4 regions of the Streptomyces sp. NPDC052042 genome follow, and region 2 is predicted to be linked to each of the others. Evidence: riboswitches for the same ligand, from Rfam matches in the RefSeq annotation. Region 2 holds a riboswitch; each other region holds the start of a gene.
The links. Region 2 has a riboswitch for cyclic di-AMP ahead of ACIHCL_RS11680 (M23 family metallopeptidase). Riboswitches for the same ligand answer to the same signal wherever they lie in the genome.
Positions count from the first base shown of each region.

Region 1: another riboswitch for cyclic di-AMP. It lies ahead of ACIHCL_RS10115 (transglycosylase SLT domain-containing protein); the one in region 2 lies ahead of ACIHCL_RS11680 (M23 family metallopeptidase).
Region 3: another riboswitch for cyclic di-AMP. It lies ahead of ACIHCL_RS19190 (M23 family metallopeptidase); the one in region 2 lies ahead of ACIHCL_RS11680 (M23 family metallopeptidase).
Region 4: another riboswitch for cyclic di-AMP. It lies ahead of ACIHCL_RS07195 (NlpC/P60 family protein); the one in region 2 lies ahead of ACIHCL_RS11680 (M23 family metallopeptidase).

Region 1 covers NZ_JBIUBU010000004.1:147,906-152,109, forward strand. The annotation lists gene ACIHCL_RS10105 (APC family permease) at 1-687, opposite strand, end outside; gene ACIHCL_RS10110 (hypothetical protein) at 1,090-1,407, shown strand; gene ACIHCL_RS10115 (transglycosylase SLT domain-containing protein) at 1,555-2,304, opposite strand; cyclic di-AMP (ydaO/yuaA leader) riboswitch at 2,309-2,493, opposite strand; gene ACIHCL_RS10120 (MIP/aquaporin family protein) at 3,480-4,204, shown strand, end outside.
Region 2 covers NZ_JBIUBU010000005.1:103,414-107,617, reverse strand. The annotation lists gene ACIHCL_RS11690 (GNAT family N-acetyltransferase) at 1-192, opposite strand, end outside; gene ACIHCL_RS11685 (HPr family phosphocarrier protein) at 367-648, shown strand; gene ACIHCL_RS11680 (M23 family metallopeptidase) at 1,076-1,873, opposite strand; cyclic di-AMP (ydaO/yuaA leader) riboswitch at 1,887-2,055, opposite strand; gene ACIHCL_RS11675 (M16 family metallopeptidase) at 2,360-3,742, opposite strand; gene ACIHCL_RS11670 (M16 family metallopeptidase) at 3,769-4,204, opposite strand, start outside.
Region 3 covers NZ_JBIUBU010000010.1:257,635-261,838, reverse strand. The annotation lists gene ACIHCL_RS19200 (PrsW family intramembrane metalloprotease) at 1-69, shown strand, start outside; gene ACIHCL_RS19195 (aldo/keto reductase) at 232-1,176, opposite strand; gene ACIHCL_RS19190 (M23 family metallopeptidase) at 1,360-2,610, opposite strand; cyclic di-AMP (ydaO/yuaA leader) riboswitch at 2,622-2,773, opposite strand; gene ACIHCL_RS19185 (PP2C family protein-serine/threonine phosphatase) at 3,137-4,204, opposite strand, start outside.
Region 4 covers NZ_JBIUBU010000002.1:427,418-431,621, reverse strand. The annotation lists gene pcrA (DNA helicase PcrA) at 1-1,584, opposite strand, end outside; cyclic di-AMP (ydaO/yuaA leader) riboswitch at 1,791-1,954, shown strand; gene ACIHCL_RS07195 (NlpC/P60 family protein) at 1,953-3,167, shown strand; gene ACIHCL_RS07190 (hypothetical protein) at 3,304-3,657, opposite strand; gene ACIHCL_RS07185 (NlpC/P60 family protein) at 4,013-4,204, shown strand, end outside.

The sequences.
Region 1 (4,204 bases), on a different contig from region 2:
CGTGGAGAAGCCCTGGGTGATGAAGAGGGCGATCGCGAGTCCCGAGACCACCATCATCGCGGTGACCGTGGAGGTCGTACCGTTCGACGAGGCGACCTGGCCGTGCACCAGGGCCGAGGCCCCGCGCTCGGAGTGCGCGAAGCCGAGTACGGCGACGACGGCCGCGGCGATCACTTCGAGGACGAGGAAGATCCCGGTGATCCAGGCGTTGGCCCGCAGGTCCAGCAGACCGGCGAGGGTGGCCAGCAGCATGACGCCGGCGCCCGCGACGGAGGCCGGGATGTGCACCACCGGGGCGAGGTAGTCGGCCGTGCCCATGGCGATGACGGGCGGCACGATCATCACGACCAGCAGCGACAGCACGAAGACGAGCCATCCGGCCAGCCGCCCCGCCATGGTCGACACCATCGCGTACTCGCCCCCGGCGCTCGGGATCAGGGTGCCCAGTTCCGAGTAGCAGAAGGCGACCGCGATGCAGAGCAGGGAGCCGATGGCGATGGTGAGGGCGGTGTAGGTGCCGAGGCTGGAGAACAGGTCCGGTACGACCACGAAGAGGGTCGAGGCGGGCGTCACGCAGGACAGCGTGAGCAGTGTTCCGCCCACGACGCCGATGGAACGCTTGAGCTTCTGCGGGGTGGGGCCGGTCGCCGGCGCGAGCGCCTGGGGAGCGCTGAGCGTTTCGGTCATCGTGCATTTCCGATCAACAGATGCGAGGTGTGAGCACGGGAGCGGTATCGCCTCCAGACGAGGACGTGGTGAGTGGTTTCATCGCTCCCAGCGCGACATGCAATCCTGACGAGTTCCGTAGGTCAAGAGCTATTTACCTTCGGAATTCGTTGTTTTGGAGCAACGATTCAACGGTTCGATGTTAAAAGTGCGTCAAACTGCGGGAGTTCGGAGGGTGCGGGAACCGCAGCCGGCCCGGAAGGAAAGTTCCGCGCGTTTCGCATGGCGGACCGGGGGCAGCGCCCCGGAGCGCCCCGGAGCCGTCCGCGCGCGGGCCGTAACCCCTGGCGACGTGGCATGCACGGTCGGGCACACAGGTTCCCACGAGTCGCGCATCCGCGGACCCGGTGCCAGCCTGGACACATGGCTTGGGCGTCATGGACGACTCGTGGTGTGTTCTCGGGGCACGGCGGCGTGCTCACGGACGAGGTCGGCGTCCTGACCGGGGACCTGACCGTGCACACGACCTGGGCCGACGACACGGCTCAGGTGACCGTGCAGTACACGGGTGCGATCGACTGGTTCACCATGTCGGGCAGCCCCGTGCCCTGTCGTTCGGAGGAGGACAGCCGGCGCCTCCACGACGCGGCGGTGCACTCCGTCCGGGAGGGCTCGGCGGCGACGGTCCCCAGACCGCCGCTGCGGCGGCCGGAACGGCCGACGGGCAGCACCCTGGAGTGACCACGGGCGAGGCAGGCCCCGCCCGGCGGGCGGTGCGACGGGGGCCCGGTACGAGACGGGATGCGCCCCCACGGGGAGCCGTGCGGCTTCCCGAGGGGCGCATCCCGTCGTGTTCCCGGCCGGCGACCGGGCCGGTGCCGGTGTGCGTCAGTAGGCGCCGAAGACGTTGTCGATGGAGCCGTACTTGTCCGCGGCGTAGTTGCACGCGGCGGTGATGTTGGCGACCGGGTCGTAGCTGTCGAACACGGTGCCGGGCACATGGTAGGCACGGAACGTCGGGTCGATGACCTGGAGCAGACCCTTGGACGGCGTTCCGGCGACGGCGTTCGAGTCCCAGTTGTTGATGGCCCGGGGGTTGCCGGAGGACTCGCGGATGACGTTGCGGTGGATGCCGTCGTAGCTGCCGGGAATTCCATGCTTGGCCATGATGGCGAGCGATTCCCTGATCCAGCCGTCCAGGTTGTTCGAGTACGAGACCGGTGCGGCGGTGACGGTCGCGGACGAGGCACCGGAGGCGCCGGCGGCGGCCTTCGAGCCGGACTGGGCGCCTACGGCCAGCTCCATTCCGGGGTGGATCAGGGAGGGGTCGCTCCCGATGGTCTCCCGGTTGGCCTCGTACAGCTTCTGCCAGCCGCCCTTGAGGGAGTAGCTCTGCGCGATCTTGGAGAGGGTCTCTCCGGAGATCACGGAATGCGTGACGGTCGCGGCCTTCTGCGGGGAAACGCTGGTGCTCACGGCGGTCGACACCGCAGCCTTTCCGGTGGTGGCCTGAGTCGGAGCGGCCTCGGCGAAACCCGCTCCGATCAGCGGAAGCACCAGGGCGACACCGGCCGCGGCGACGATGCCACGGGTCAGCGAAGTGGACGAACGGCGACGGCGCGTGCCCTTTGCGGTCATGGTGAATTCCTCTCCGTCGCCTGCGAGGTGAGCTGTCGGGTTCAGACTGGAGATGTCTGGTCGCACGGGAATGCGACTTCACCCCGAGCCGTTCCGTATACCGGACCGGCGGCCTACCTGGTTCCCCCGCTCCTGCCGTCATGAGTGGTCGGTTTCTCGGACGGCGGCAGGATTCGGCGTTCCGTCCGGATTGACGGTGACCGTAGGCGAGAAAAGCGGAACGGAACAAGCCCTCATTTTTTGATCACAATTGATTCACTTGATCAATTCACGTAATTCTTAGTAACCCAGCTCACAGCGCGAACCCACTCCCCCTTGTGCGACAAGGGGAGCCAGGGCACGGCCCGGCTTTCCGGAAGGCTTGTGAGTGACTCACGCCACGAAGTGACAAAAGGGGCATTCCGCCTGGAGGCCAAACTCCCCAACATGCACCTAAGTCATTTTTTAGTTACCAAATTTGCAATTCGCTTCATACGCTCCCAAATTGGACATTTCACTCGTCCGGAGATAGCGAGCAGAGCTCTCGGGACGGCCCGGCACGCCCCCCGTCCGTGACTCACGGCCGCCTCGGCCGGTGAAAACGCGCAGGTCCGGGGGCCGGCGAGGGTACGGGGCACGGCGGCACCCAACGGGCCTCACTCCCTCCCTCACGCCGCCGGCGCACCTCGCGCAGACGGGCGGGCGAGGCCCGGAGGTCGGCCAGGGCGCGCGGAGCGGGGCGCCGTCGAGGGCGGCAGCCGTATGGCCCCGACGCCGCCCGCCGGACAACAGCGTCCCGCCGCCGTCCGGCGGGCACGCCTCCGGGTCCGAGCGCAAAGACGCGGCTGGTGAGTGCTCCCTGCCGACGGCCGCCCACCACGGCGTCGAGGCTCTCGTGCGCAGTCGCGGCCGTATGCGCGCCAATGGCGGATGCCTCTCCTCGCGCCGCACGACACCAGCCCCCCACCCTTCCGAGACCGGCCCGGCGTCATGTCGAGCACCCGCGCCTCGGGTCGCACGACACCCGCCCCGGGCGTCGTCCGCACCGTCGGGCACGTCGGGTCCCGCCTTCACACCAATGCCTCGCCCTCACACCAACGCCTCGCCATCGCAGGCGGAAGCGGAACCATGCATCTACGCTCATTTCTGGATCAATGCCGCCGACGGCCCGTGCCCTGACAGGAAGCGAGAACCCCATGCAGCGGCGCGTGTTGTCGGGCCTGGGCGGGGAACTCGCGGCGGAATTCGTCGGAACGATGGTTCTCGTCCTCTTCGGCTGCGGCGTGGTGGCCCAGGTCGCGGCCGGCGGTGCGCTGACCGAACCGCCGGGCGGACTCGGTAACCACGACAGCATCGCCTGGGCCTGGGGGCTCGGTGTCACGCTGGGCGTCTATGTGGCGGGGCGGCTGAGCGGTGCTCATCTCAACCCTGCCGTGACGCTCTCGCTCGCGGTGTTCAAGGATTTCCCCTGGAAGAAGGTCGCGCCCTATTCCCTCGCGCAACTCGCCGGAGCCTTCGTCGCCGCACTGGTGGTGCGCTGGAATTACACCGAAGCACTGGCGAGGGTGGATCCCGGACACACCATCAAGACGCAAGCGGTCTTCTCCACTCTGCCCGCCAACGGCAATACCGCGCTTCCTGTCACCGAATGGGGAGCACTACGGGACCAGATCATCGGCACCGCCATTCTGATACTGCTGATCCTCGCGGTCACGGATGTACTCAATACGGCGCCGGGCGCCAATATGGGGCCATTCGTGGTGGGGCTGATCGTGGTGGCCATCGGCATGGCGTACGGAACCAATGCCGGATACGCGATCAATCCCGCTCGCGACCTCGGGCCCAGACTTGCGAGTTTTCTGACGGGTTATGGGAACGCATGGCGGGACCAGTACGGGAATTTCTACTTCTGGGTGCCGAT
Region 2 (4,204 bases):
GCGCGGGTACGGCGCGAAGAAGCGGTAGTACTTCGACTCGTCGGAGACCTGCTCGTAGAAGCTGACCAGCCGTTCGGCGTCGTCCGTGGTGATGGGCCGGATGCGCGCGGTGCCTCCGTCGCGGAGGACCACATCCGCTTCCCAGTGGTCGGGGTAGGCGTGGGGCGGACTCTGCTCCGGCGAGGACTGCATGGGCACAGACTACGGCTCGTCCACCACTCGCGTAGCTCCCGGGACCAAGGCAGTCTAAGGGGGGCCGAACGGCATTGCGGCACTGCTCCCGGGTGCGGCGCGGGTCGGCCGGAGCACCGCGCACCACCATGAGAGAATGGTCTAGACAACTAGTGAATCATGAAGGGCAGAACCATGGCTGAGCGCCGCGTCAACGTCGGCTGGGCCGAGGGCCTGCACGCCCGCCCCGCTTCCATATTCGTCCGTGCCGCCACGGCTTCCGGCATTCCCCTGACGGTCTCGAAGGCCGACGGGACTCCGGTGAACGCCGCCTCCATGCTCGCGGTGCTCGGTCTCGGCGCGCGAGGAGGCGAGGAGATCGTGCTGGCGTCCGAGGCGGACGGCGCCGAGATCGCCCTGGACCGCCTGGCGAGGCTGGTCGCCGAGGGCCTCGACGAACTCCCGGAGACCGTCTGACCCACGTCCGGCTTTCGGGCCCGCGTCCGGCCTTCCGGGAATCCCCGGAGGGCCGATTGCCGTAGCGACCGCCCCTGGGGCCGAACCCGCGAAGGAGCCGCGGTACCGCCGACCGGTACCGCGGCTCCTCACGTCTCCCGGTCGGGGCCGGCCCGCTTCCCGTGGCACGCGGTCGCCCCGAGCGAGGTCGCCCCGACCCCGCTCCGCAGTCCTCTCGCGATGCGCCGCGCCGGGGGCCTCGTCCTGAAGCGCTGCGGCGCGGCCGTATTCCGATGGTGGGGGAACGGGGTGAACGCTCTGCGGCCACCGCCCTTTTTCGGCCGCGGCAGGGGCGGTCCATGGGCGGGGAGAGCCGGAAGCGCCGAAGGCCCCGGCATGCCGGGGCCTTCGAAGAGCGGTTCGCGAGCGGCTCGCCGGGCGCCGTCGGTCAGACGGAGACGCCGTGGGCCCGCAGATACGCGACGGGGTCCATGTCGGATCCGTAGTGCGGGGCGGTCCGGGCCTCGAAGTGGAGGTGCGGTCCGGTGGAGTTGCCGGTCGAGCCGGAGAGTCCGATCCGCTGGCCCGCCCCGACGCTCTGGCCGACCCGGACGCCGATCGACGAGAGGTGCCCGTACTGGGTGTACGTGCCGTCCGTCATCCGCAGGACGATGTTGTTGCCGTACGCACCGCCCCAGCCCGCCTCGACGACCGTGCCGGCTCCGACGGCGACGACGGGACTCCCGGACGCCGCGTGGAAGTCGATGCCCGAGTGGTGGCCCGAGGACCAGAGCGAACCGCTGGATTTGTATCCGGTGGTGACGTAGGAGCCGGCGACCGGGAGCTGGAAGAGGCCCAGACGGGCGCGCTCGGCGGAGCGGGCAGCACGCATGCTCTCGGCCCGTGCCTCGGCGGCGCGCTTCGCCTCGGCCCTGGCCTGGGCGCGCTTCTCGGCCTCGGCCTTCCGCTGGGCCGCCGCCTTCGCCTCGGCGACGACGTCGGCCCGGTGCTGCTGCGCGTCGGCCTGGGCGTCGATCCGGTCGGCGATGACGTCCTGGATGGCGATGACCTGGTTCAGTCCGGTGTCGCCGACGGCGGAGGGCTCGGTGTCCGCCGCGAGGGCCGGGGAGGCGAGCCCTCCGACGACGCCGGTGGTGGCCAGCGCCGCGACGCCAGCGACCTTGGCGCCGCCGCGCGTCAGCCGGCCGGGGGCTCGGTGCTTCCCGGTGGAACGGGTGAACGCCATGAAGTGGCTGGTCCTTTCCTTCCTTCTCGCCTACCGGGTTAGCTGACGGGTTCGGAGCAAGGAAGGTCTCCTACGGACGCCCCGGCCTCATCGTGGTCCAGGCTTCCGATTCACCCCAGGGACTGCATGGGTCCCCGGCTCCCCTGGGCTCACGCCCGGTGGGGACTCGGCGATGGCCGTCCGGTGCGTCGCGGTCGCGACGTACGGGTGGCGGACAGCCCGGTCGACGCTAAGCGCGGGCCTGTTCGTTCACCAAACGGACAAGCCGTTCTGTAGCGCATCCCACAGGGTGCGCCGGAACCGCGGCCGCTGGAAAGGAAGACCCCCGTGAGACATCGCTCACAGGGGTCTTCCTCGTCCTCGCGCCCGGCCGCAGGCCGGTGGGCCGGTGCCGAGGGCAGGTGAACCGCCAGTCCCGGAGGGGCCAGTGCCGAGGGGACCGCTCCGGAGGAGCTGGTCGGCCCCGGATCCGTGACGGCGCGTCCGTCAGCCGGCGACCACCGACACCTCGCCGATACCCAGGGCCCGTACCGGCTCCTCGATCCGGGAGGCATCGCCGACGAGAACCGTCACCAGCCGGTCGACGGGAAAGGCGCTGACCGCGGCCGCGGTCGCCTCGACCGTTCCGGTCTCCGCGAGCCGGGCGTACAGATGGGCCTGGTAGTCGTCCGGAAGGCGCTGCTCGACCTGGTCGGCGAGGGTGCCCGCGACGGACGCCGCCATCTCGAACTTCAGCGGCGCGACGCCCACGAGGTTCTGCACCGCCGTCTCGCGCTCCTCGTCGGTGAGTCCCTCGGCCGCCAGCGTCCGCAGGACCGTCCACAGGTCCTCCAGGGCCGGTCCGGTCGACTCGGTGTCCACCGAACCGCTGATGGCGAGCATCGCGGCACCGGTCGCCCCCGTGACCGAGTCCGGGGCCGAGGACCGCAGCACCTGGGCGAAGGCCCGGACGCCGTAGGTGTAGCCCTTCTCCTCGCGCAGCACCCGGTCCAGCCGTGAGGTGAGCGTGCCGCCCAGGCAGTACGTGCCGAGCACCTGGGCGGGCCACACGCTGTCGTGGCGGTCGGGCCCGATGCGGCCGATCAGGAGCTGCGTCTGCACCGCGCCCGGGCGGTCCACGATGACCACGCGGCCGGTGTCGTCGGCGGTGATCGGCGGTGCGGGGCGCGGCTCGGCCGTGTCGCCCGACCAGTCGCCGAGCGTGTCGGCGAGCAGGGCCTCCAGGTCGATGCCGGTCAGATCGCCGACGACCACGGCGGTCGCCGCGGACGGCCGGACATGGGCGTCGAAAAAGGCGCGCACCGCCGGCGCGTCGATCCGGCCCACGGTCTCCTCGGTCCCCTGGCGCGGACGCGACATCCGGGACGTGGCCGGGAAGAGCTCCTTGGAGAGCTGCTTGGCAGCGCGCCGGGCCGGGTTGGCCTGCTCGTGCGGGATCTCGTCGAGCCGGTTGCGCACGAGCCGCTCGATCTCGCTGTCGGCGAAGGCGGGGGCCCGCAGCGCCTCGGCGACCAGCCCGAGCGCCTTGGCCAGCCGGGAGGCCGGGACCTCCAGGGAGACCCGCACGCCGGAGTGGTCGGCGTGCGCGTCGAGCGTGGCGCCGCAGCGCTCCAGTTCGGCCGCGAACTCCTCGGCGGTGTGCTTGTCGGTGCCCTCGGACAGGGCCCGCGCCATGATCGTGGCCACCCCGTCCAGGCCCTCCGGCTCGGCGTCCAGCGGGGCTTCGAGGACGATCTCGACCGCCACCACCTGCTGGCCTGGGCGGTGGCAGCGCAGCACCGTGAGGCCGTTGGACAGCGAGCCGCGCTCCGGCGCGGGGAAGGCCCAGGGGCGGGCGACACCGGGGGCGGGCTGGGGGTGGAACTGCATCGAAACTCCAGTCGCGGCGGCGTCGGTCACTTGTCCGCTCCTTCGTGCGCGTCGGTGTCGTCGGCGTCGGTCTCATCGGCGGCCTCGGCCGGTTCGACCGGTTCGTAGACCAGCACCGCCCGGTTGTCGGGACGCAGCCGTGCCTCGGCGACCGCCTGGACCTCCTTCGCCGTGATGTCGAGGACCCGCTGCACCGCGGTCAGGGCGAGCTGCGGGTCGCCGAACAGCACGGCGTACCGGCAGAGTTCGTCGGCGCGGCCCGCGACGGTACCGAGCCGGTCCAGCCACTCGCGCTCCAACTGGGCCTGGGCGCGCTCCATTTCCTCGGGCGTCGGACCCTCGGCGGCGAAGCGGGCCAGCTCCTCGTCGACCGCCGCCTCGATCTGCGGCACCTCGACGCCGCCGGAGGTCTTGACGTCCAGCCAGCCGAGCGAGGGGGCACCCGCCAGCCGCAGCAGCCCG
Region 3 (4,204 bases), on a different contig from region 2:
CTGCCGCCGGGCCCGGGAGCGTTCCCGCCCCCGCATCAGGCGTATGGCGGCCACAACCCGTACCGATAGCCGAAGACGTGTGAACGCCCCGGGGCCCCGGGGCGTTCACGGGTAGTGCGCCGACGACGCCCGCGCGGCGGGGTCGGCCACGGACGGGAACGGGGCCGCGGGCGGAGTGCGGCCGAGGGCCGGGATCCGCCCGTCAGGCCCACCGGACGGCCGGGCGAACGGTCAGGCGGACGCCTCGGTGAGGTCGGCCAGTTCCTTCTCGGTCAGCCGGAGGTCGGCGACGGCCGTCAGGGCGGGCAGCTGCTCGACCGTACGGGCCGAGGCGATCGGCGCGACGACGGTCGGCCGGGACGCGAGCCAGGCCAACGCCACGGTCGCGACCTGCGCGTCATGGGCCTGCGCGACACGGTCGAGTGCGGCGAGGACCTTACGCCCCCGCTCCGACTCCAGGTACTTCGCCGCGCTGCCCGCACGCACGCTCTCCACCTGGGCCCCCGCGCGGTACTTGCCGGTCAGGAAACCGGAGGCCAGGGCGTAGTACGGGACGGCGGCGAGCCCGGCCCGGGCGGCCGTGTCCTGGAGCGCGCCCTCATACGTGTCGCGGGAGACCAGGTTGTAGTGCGGCTGGAGGGCGACGTAACGGGCCAGCCCCTCGCGCTCCGAGAAGTCCACGGACGCCTGGAGCCGTTCGGGGCTGATGTTGGACGCGGCGATCTCCCGCACCTTGCCGGCCTTCACCAGCCCGTCGAGGGCGGTGATGATCTCCTCGACCGGAACGGACTCGTCGTCGAAGTGCGTGTAGTAGAGGTCGATGTGGTCCCTGCCGAGCCTGCGCAGCGACTCGTCCGCCGCCGCCTTGATGGTGGCGGCGGAGAGCCCCTTGTAAGAGGGGTGGGAGCCGACCTTGGTGGCGATGAGGACATCGGAGCGGTCGGGGCGTGCCGCGAGCCACTTGCCGATGACGGTCTCCGACTCGCCGCCCTCGTTGCCCGGCACCCAGGCGGAGTAGGCGTCGGCGGTGTCGATGAAGTTGCCGCCCACCGCCGTGTAGGCGTCCAGCACGGCGAACGACTGCGCCTCGGCGGCCGTCCAGCCGAAGACATTGCCGCCGAGGGCGAGCGGGAAGACGTGCAGATCGGAAGAGCCCAGCTTGCGAAGAGAAGTCATGCGTGGATCAACGTGTTCCCGTCGATCGGGTATTCCGTCCATCGGCCGCCCGGGGGACGGCCGATGGACGGTCCCCCGGACGGCCGGACGGCTGGGGTCGCCAGGACCGCACGACGTCTCGGGGTACGGGGACCGCGTATCCGCTCAGGTCGCACAAGGACCCGAACGGGCCCGGAGACGTGCTCAGATGTTGAGGCCCTTGCCCCGCAGCCAGGACATCGGGTCCACGCCCGTGCCGTCCGCGGTGTGGACCTCCAGGTGGAGGTGCGGGCCCGTCACATTGCCGGTCGCGCCGACCCGGCCGATGGTCTCCCCGGTGGAGACCTTCTGACCGATGCCCACACCGATCGAGGACTGGTGGCAGTACCACACCTCCGTGCCGTCCTCCAGCTCCAGCACCGTGCGGTAGCCGTACGAACCGGACCAGCCCGCCGACGTGATGGTGCCTCCGTGAACGGCCTTGACCGGGGTGCCCGTCGGCGCCGCGAAGTCGAGGCCGGTGTGGTGACCGGAGGCCCACATCGTGCCGGCCTGCCCGTATGTCGAGGTGATCGTGTACGAGCTGGTCGGGATGGCGTAGCTGGCGGCGAGCTTGGCGAGCCGCAGGGCCTCGGCCTTCTTCCTGGCCTCCTCCTCGGCCTTCTTCCTGGCCTCCTCCGCCTTCTTCTTCTCGGCGGCGGCCTTGGCCTCGGCGACGTCCTGCTGCTTCTTGGCCTCGGCGGCGGCCTTTTCCGCGGCGGCCCTCTCCTGGGCCTCCCTGGCCTCGGCGTCGGCGGCGGCCTGCTGCTGCTCGGCCTGCTGGAGGATACGGGCGCGGAGCGCCTCGCCCGCGTCGGTCGTGCCCTGCTCGGCCTCCGCGGTGGTGATACCGGCGGTGGTGAGCGGGGCGGTGTCGGCCTCGGCTCCGTCGTTCTCGGAGTCGTCGGAGAGAAGGGAGCCCACGCCGGGAAGGGACTTGGCGTCGGGCAGTTTGTCCGTGATGGCGTCGGGAAGGGAGATGGAGACCGGCGGCTTGCCCTGTGCGGTGGCCATGCCGCCCGCACCGACCGCCGCGATGACGCCGACCCCGAGTACCGCGGAGCTGCGGGCGAGTCCGCTGCGCTGCTTGGTGACGCGGTGCCTGCCGCGCACCGGGCGGACGGACTCCTCGGTGGGGTTCCACTCCTCCCAGCCACGCTCGGAACCGGAGTCGCCGTCGACGCGGAAGTCGACGCCGGAGAAGGCCGCGGTGGCGGCCACGTCCGGTTCGCCTCCCTGGTCCACGGCGCCGAGACCGGCACCGGGCACCGCCGCCATGCCGATCGTTCCGTGGTCGGAGCCGTAGGCGGCACCGGAGCCGTAGCCGGGGCCCGCGCCGTAACCGGGGCCGAAGTCGGCACCGAACGCGGAGTCGAGCCGGGTGGGGGCCTCGGGGGCAGGCTTGTTGGACGCCACGGGGGCGCACTCCTTTCCTTCCTTCTCGCCTACCGGGTTAGCTGACGGGTTCGGAGCAGGAAGGTCTCCTACGGGCTCCGCGTCTCTCACGAGACCCGGATGTCCGATTCACCCCAGGGTGTTGGTTCCCCGGTTCCCTTGCGGAATTCGGCGCTCGCGCACGGTGCCGCCTCTGACGACGGCTGGGACGACCGCGCTGCGTTATCGAACGTTAATAGACACCCGCCCCTGATTCCAAGCCGCTCCCACCGATCGTTCACGCCCACGGCCTGGACTTTAATGGACATCTCGGGGCGTAATCAGACGAGTTGATCGTGCCTCAACCGTTATCTATTTTCTGACGTTGCGTCAATTGTTATGCGGAGCGACGCCTTTCGATTACAGACGGTTGCAGGCCCGGCCCTGCCGACTCCCCGCCCCTCCGGAACACCGCTGCCCGCCCGATCCCCCTCCGACTGGCCGCCCCGGCCCCCGAGCCCTCCGCCCTTCGCACCCCGCCGACCGCCCGAACCAGCCGGACCGACCGTCACATCGGGTCCGGCCCCACGATCCGGACGGTCCTGCGCCGCTCCGGCTGCCCTTCCGCGGGGCGTACGACCGCGAGCAGGGCCAGATCGTCGGTCGTCTCGCCCCCCGTGTGCCGCCGTACGTCGTCGGTCAACGCGGACAGCAGTTCCTCCGGCCCGGGAAAGATCCGCCCGCGCAGCCGGGCCGCCGGATCGTAGAAGACCCCGTCCGCGTTCCGCGCCTCGGAGAGGCCGTCGGTGTAGAGCAGCAGCGTCGCCCCCGGCGGCAGCTCCCACGCGTCCGCCCGGTCGGGCCACGCGCCCAGGTCCATCCCGAGCGGCAGCGCGGGCATCGAGGGCTCCAGTACGTCCAGCCTCCCGTCCGGGTACAGCAGGATCGGCTCGGGGTGGCCGCGGTTGACGATCCGCACCTGGCACAGGCCGGCCGGGATCTCGGCCAGCACGGCGGTGGTGAAGCCCTCGACGGCGTCGGGACCGCCCCGGCGGGTGCCCCACTCCCGCACCAGCGCGCGCTCCAGGCGCCGCGCCACGCCCTCCAGCGAGCGTTCCTGTTCGGCCGCCTCCCGGAAGGCCCCGATGACCACCGCCACCGTCTCCACGGCGTCGAGCCCCTTGCCCCGCACATCGCCGACCACCAGCCGGACTCCGTACGGGGTGTCCGTCACTGCGTACAGGTCGCCGCCGACGAACTCGTCGGCCTGCGCCGCCTCGTACCGTGCCGCCACATGCAGCCCACCGATCCGGTCGGAGGGCTTCGGCAGCACCGCCCGCATGGCCCGCTCCGCGATGACACGGGCGGAGGCCAACTGCTCGTTGCTCCGCCACACCACCCGGTTGATCACCACCGCGAGCACCGAGACGGTCGCCAGGGTGAGCAGCTCGATCAGTGGAACAGCCGCCGGCAGCGAGTCGGATGCCAGCCGGAGCGCGATGACGGCCAGCATCGAGGCGATGCCGGTGAGCACGGTGGTGGACAGCGAGAAGAACGGCGCGGCGATCAGCGGCGCCGCCACGAACAGCGGAATGGCGGTGAAGACCGACGGGGTGAACAGATCGAACAGCAGCCC
Region 4 (4,204 bases), on a different contig from region 2:
CCGTTTGACGGCGTTGGCCGACCGGGCCGCCATGCCGTACGCCTCGTCGACCCGGCGCAGCGCCTGCGGGAAGGTGATCCTCTCGCGCAGGGACAGGGCCTCGACCATCGCCTCAGCGCGCTCGCCGATGCCGCGCTTGGGCACGTTGAGGATGCGGCGCAGCGGGACGGCGTCCTCGGGGTTGGCGAGGACCCGGAGGTAGGCCAGGACGTCCCGGACCTCCTTGCGCTCGTAGAAGCGCACCCCGCCGACGACCTTGTAGGGCAGGCCGACCCGGATGAAGACCTCTTCGAAGACACGGGACTGCGCGTTCGTCCGGTAGAAGACGGCGACATCGCCGGCCCTGGCGTCGCCCGCGTCGGTCAGCCGGTCGATCTCGTCGGCGACGAACTGCGCCTCGTCGTGCTCGGTGTCGGCGACGTAGCCGGTGATCCCGGCTCCCGTGCCCGCGTTCGTCCAGAGGTTCTTGGGGCGGCGGTTCTCATTGCGCTCGATGACGGCGTTGGCGGCGGACAGGATGGTCTGTGTGGAGCGGTAGTTCTGCTCCAGCAGGATCGTGGTCGCGTCCGGGTAGTCCTCCTCGAACTGGAGGATGTTGCGGATCGTCGCGCCCCGGAACGCGTAGATCGACTGGTCCGCGTCACCGACGACGCACAGCTCGGCGGGGGCGTCGCCCTCGCCCGCCGGGCCGACCAGTTCGCGTACGAGGGTGTACTGGGCGTGGTTGGTGTCCTGGTACTCGTCGACCAGGACGTGACGGAAGCGGCGGCGGTAGTGCTCGGCGACGTCGGGGAACGCCTGGAGCAGGTGGACCGTCGTCATGATGATGTCGTCGAAGTCCAGCGCGTTGGCCTCGCGCAGCCGCGCCTGGTACATCGTGTACGCCTGGGCGAGGGTCTTCTCGAAGCCGTCCGCGGCCTGCCCGGCGAAGGTCTCCTCGTCGATCAGCTCGTTCTTCAGGTTGGAGACCTTGGCCGTGAACGACTTCGGCGGGAAGCGCTTCGGGTCGAGGTCCAGATCGCGGCAGACCAGGGCCATCAGCCGCTTGGAGTCTGCGGCGTCGTAGATCGAGAACGACGAGGTGAAACCGAGCTTCTTCGACTCGCGGCGCAGGATGCGCACGCACGCGCTGTGGAACGTCATGACCCACATGGCGTGGGCGCGGGGGCCGACGAGCTGTTCGACGCGCTCCTTCATCTCGCCCGCGGCCTTGTTGGTGAAGGTGATCGCCAGGATCTGGCCGGGGTGCACCCCGCGCGTGGCAAGGAGGTGGGCGATGCGGTGGGTCAGTACGCGGGTCTTGCCGGATCCCGCTCCGGCGACGATGAGCAGGGGCGAGCCCTCGTGGACCACGGCGGCACTCTGCTCGTCGTTCAGCCCGTCGAGGAGCGCGGCGGGGTCGACGACGGGGCGGTGCGCTCCGTCGCGGTAGTACGCGTCCCTGGGTGGCGGGGGCCCGTCGAACACGCCCGCGAAGAGATCCTCCGGCACGTGCTCGGGTCCGAGGTCCTCGGGGGGCGGCGGGGGCCCGTCCTCCGCGTGCTGGAGACCGGCCAGGAAGCTGTCATCAAAGAGGCTGCTCATCGCTCATCGAGTCTAATGGGCCGTCCCGTCATCCCCGGCGGGTGCGCGGTTTGCGATGCACCGCGCGACCACGCGGAGGGTGCGGACGCGGCGAAGGTCACGAAAATGTATCGGACAAATCGAACATCGACCTTCACAGCGGCACCACGGGTTGGCTAGCGTGCTCGGACCGGGCGACCGTACCCCCTGAGGCGAACCACGCCAAGCGGGCGCCCTCGCCGAATCCGGACTGCCGCCATGGGAGTTCGGAGCCGGGGACCCATATGCATACCGGGGTGAATCGGTCCTTACCCCACGCGGACCGTAGGGCAGCCTTCCGTTTCCGCCCGAACCCGACAGCTAACCCGGCAGGCGGCCCACGGAAGGAGATGCCGGCCTTGGCGTCGCATCGCAAACCGCGCACCCGGGTGCGCACCACCGGACCGGCCGTCGGGCTCACGACGGCGGCTCTGGCGTCCGTGACCCTGTTCTCCACACAGAGCGCCACGGCCGCGCCCGCCCCACGGCCGGGCATCGAGGAGGTCCAGAAGCAGGTCGACGACCTCTACCGGCAGGCGGGCACCGCGACCCAGCAGTACAACCGGGCGAAGGAGGCCTCCGCGACCCAGCGCGCGAAGGTCGACGACCTGCTGGACGAGGTGGCCAGGCGCGCCGACAAGCTCAACGAGGCCCGCACCACGCTCGGTACCTACGCCGCCGCCCAGTACCGCTCCGGCACCATCGCGCCGAGCGCGACTTTCTTCCTGGCCGACGACCCGCAGGCGTACTTCGACCAGAGCCAGCTGCTGGAGCGGATGACCAGCCGGCAGCAGCAGGCGATAGCGGAGTTCCGCAAGCAGCAGACCAGGACGGCGAAGAAGCGTGCCGAGGCGGTACAGAGCCTGGAGAAGCTGACCGAGACGCAGGACACGCTGCGGGAGAGCAAGCGGAACGTCCAGAAGCGGCTGGGCGAGGCGCGCGTTCTGCTGTCGAAGCTGACCGCGGAGGAGAAGGCGCGGCTCGCGGAGCTGGAACGGAAGAAGGAGGCCGAGGCCCGGCGCAAGGCGAGGGAGCTCGCTGAGCGGCAGGCCGCCGAGGCGGAACGCCGGGCCGCGGAGAAGGAGTCCTCCCGCGGAACGGACACCGACGCAGGCACAGGAACCGGAACGGGCACAGGAACCGGCACAGGAACCGGCACGGGCACGGGGACCGGCACGGGCACGGGCACGGGGACTGGAACGGGCACGGGCACCACGGCCAAGGCGCAGAAGGCGCTCGCCTTCGCCGCGGCCCAGATCGGCAAGCCCTACGTCTGGGGCGCGACCGGCCCGTCCTCGTACGACTGCTCCGGGCTCACCCAGGCGGCGTGGAAGGCCGCGGGCGTGAACCTCCCCCGCACCACCTGGGACCAGGTCGGCGTGGGCACCCGTGTCGCCACCGAGAACCTGCTCCCGGGCGACCTCGTGTTCTTCTACGACGACATCAGCCACGTCGGCATCTACAAGGGCGACGGGATGATGATCCACGCGCCCAAGCCGGGGGCGAACGTGCGCGAGGAGTCGATCTACTACATGCCGATCTACGGCAGCGTACGCCCGGCGTAGCCGACGGCCCCGAAAACGGCGGCGAGCCCCTGCGGGACTACCCGGCAGGGGCTCGCACGGCGCGGCGGCGGGGCCTGCGCGCCGGAGGCGGGCTCGCCCGGCAGGGGCGAACGGCCCGCGCGGCGGAGGCGGGGGCTCAGACCCAGAGCGTGGCTATGAGGATGTTGGCGAGGGTCAGCCCGCCCACCGCCCCGAAGGCGCCCTTGTCGACCTTCTCCTCGTCACGCTTGATGTAGACGAGCGCGAGGATGACGACCAGGACCAGCAGCTTCACGCCGACCTTGATGTTGTTCACCTCGTGGCCCTGGGCCTGGTGGAGGCCGACGAGCGCGACGCCGGTGATCAGCATCGTGAGCGCACCGTGCAGCATCGCCGGAACGAATCGGGCCGTGCCCGCGCCCATGGCCTTCATCTGAGTCAGGAAACCGCCCAGCAGCGAGGCGATACCGACGATGTGCAGGGCGACCAGGAGATGAATGAGTACGTCCATGGGCGCAGCCTAGCCTTGCCCATATCACCACTCGGCGGGCAGGTGCACGTTCCAGGATCCTCACTCGTGTCTGCACCAATTGCCCGACTCTGGCGCACTTCCTCTGGTCGATTGACGACAGTGTCGCGTCAAATTCAGACAATGAGCGTCATTACGACTCTTTCCCGTGCCCTGGGCATAGCGTCCCTGACCAGGCGACCGGCCACACCCCCGCTCCGCATCCGGACGGAGCGCCGGTCGCCCCGCCGAGAACCGCGGCGGCGGCCCGCTCCCCTTCCGGTGCCCCGCCGCCGGGTCTCGGGCGGGCCCGCCGGTAGTCCCCGGCGGGCAGTCGTCAGGAAGGACGCACGACCCCGTGGCAGCGCATCGGAAACCCAAGCAGCGCCCCTACACCGGAACCGCTGCCCGCACCGCGGCCGCCCTCGCCTTCGCCGGGGCCGCGACCGCCGCCGCCCTGCCGGGCTCCGCGCACGCCGACCCCCGGCGGAGCCCCGCCCGGGTCGAGGCCGAGGTGGACCGGCTCTACCGCGACGCCGAGGTCGCCACC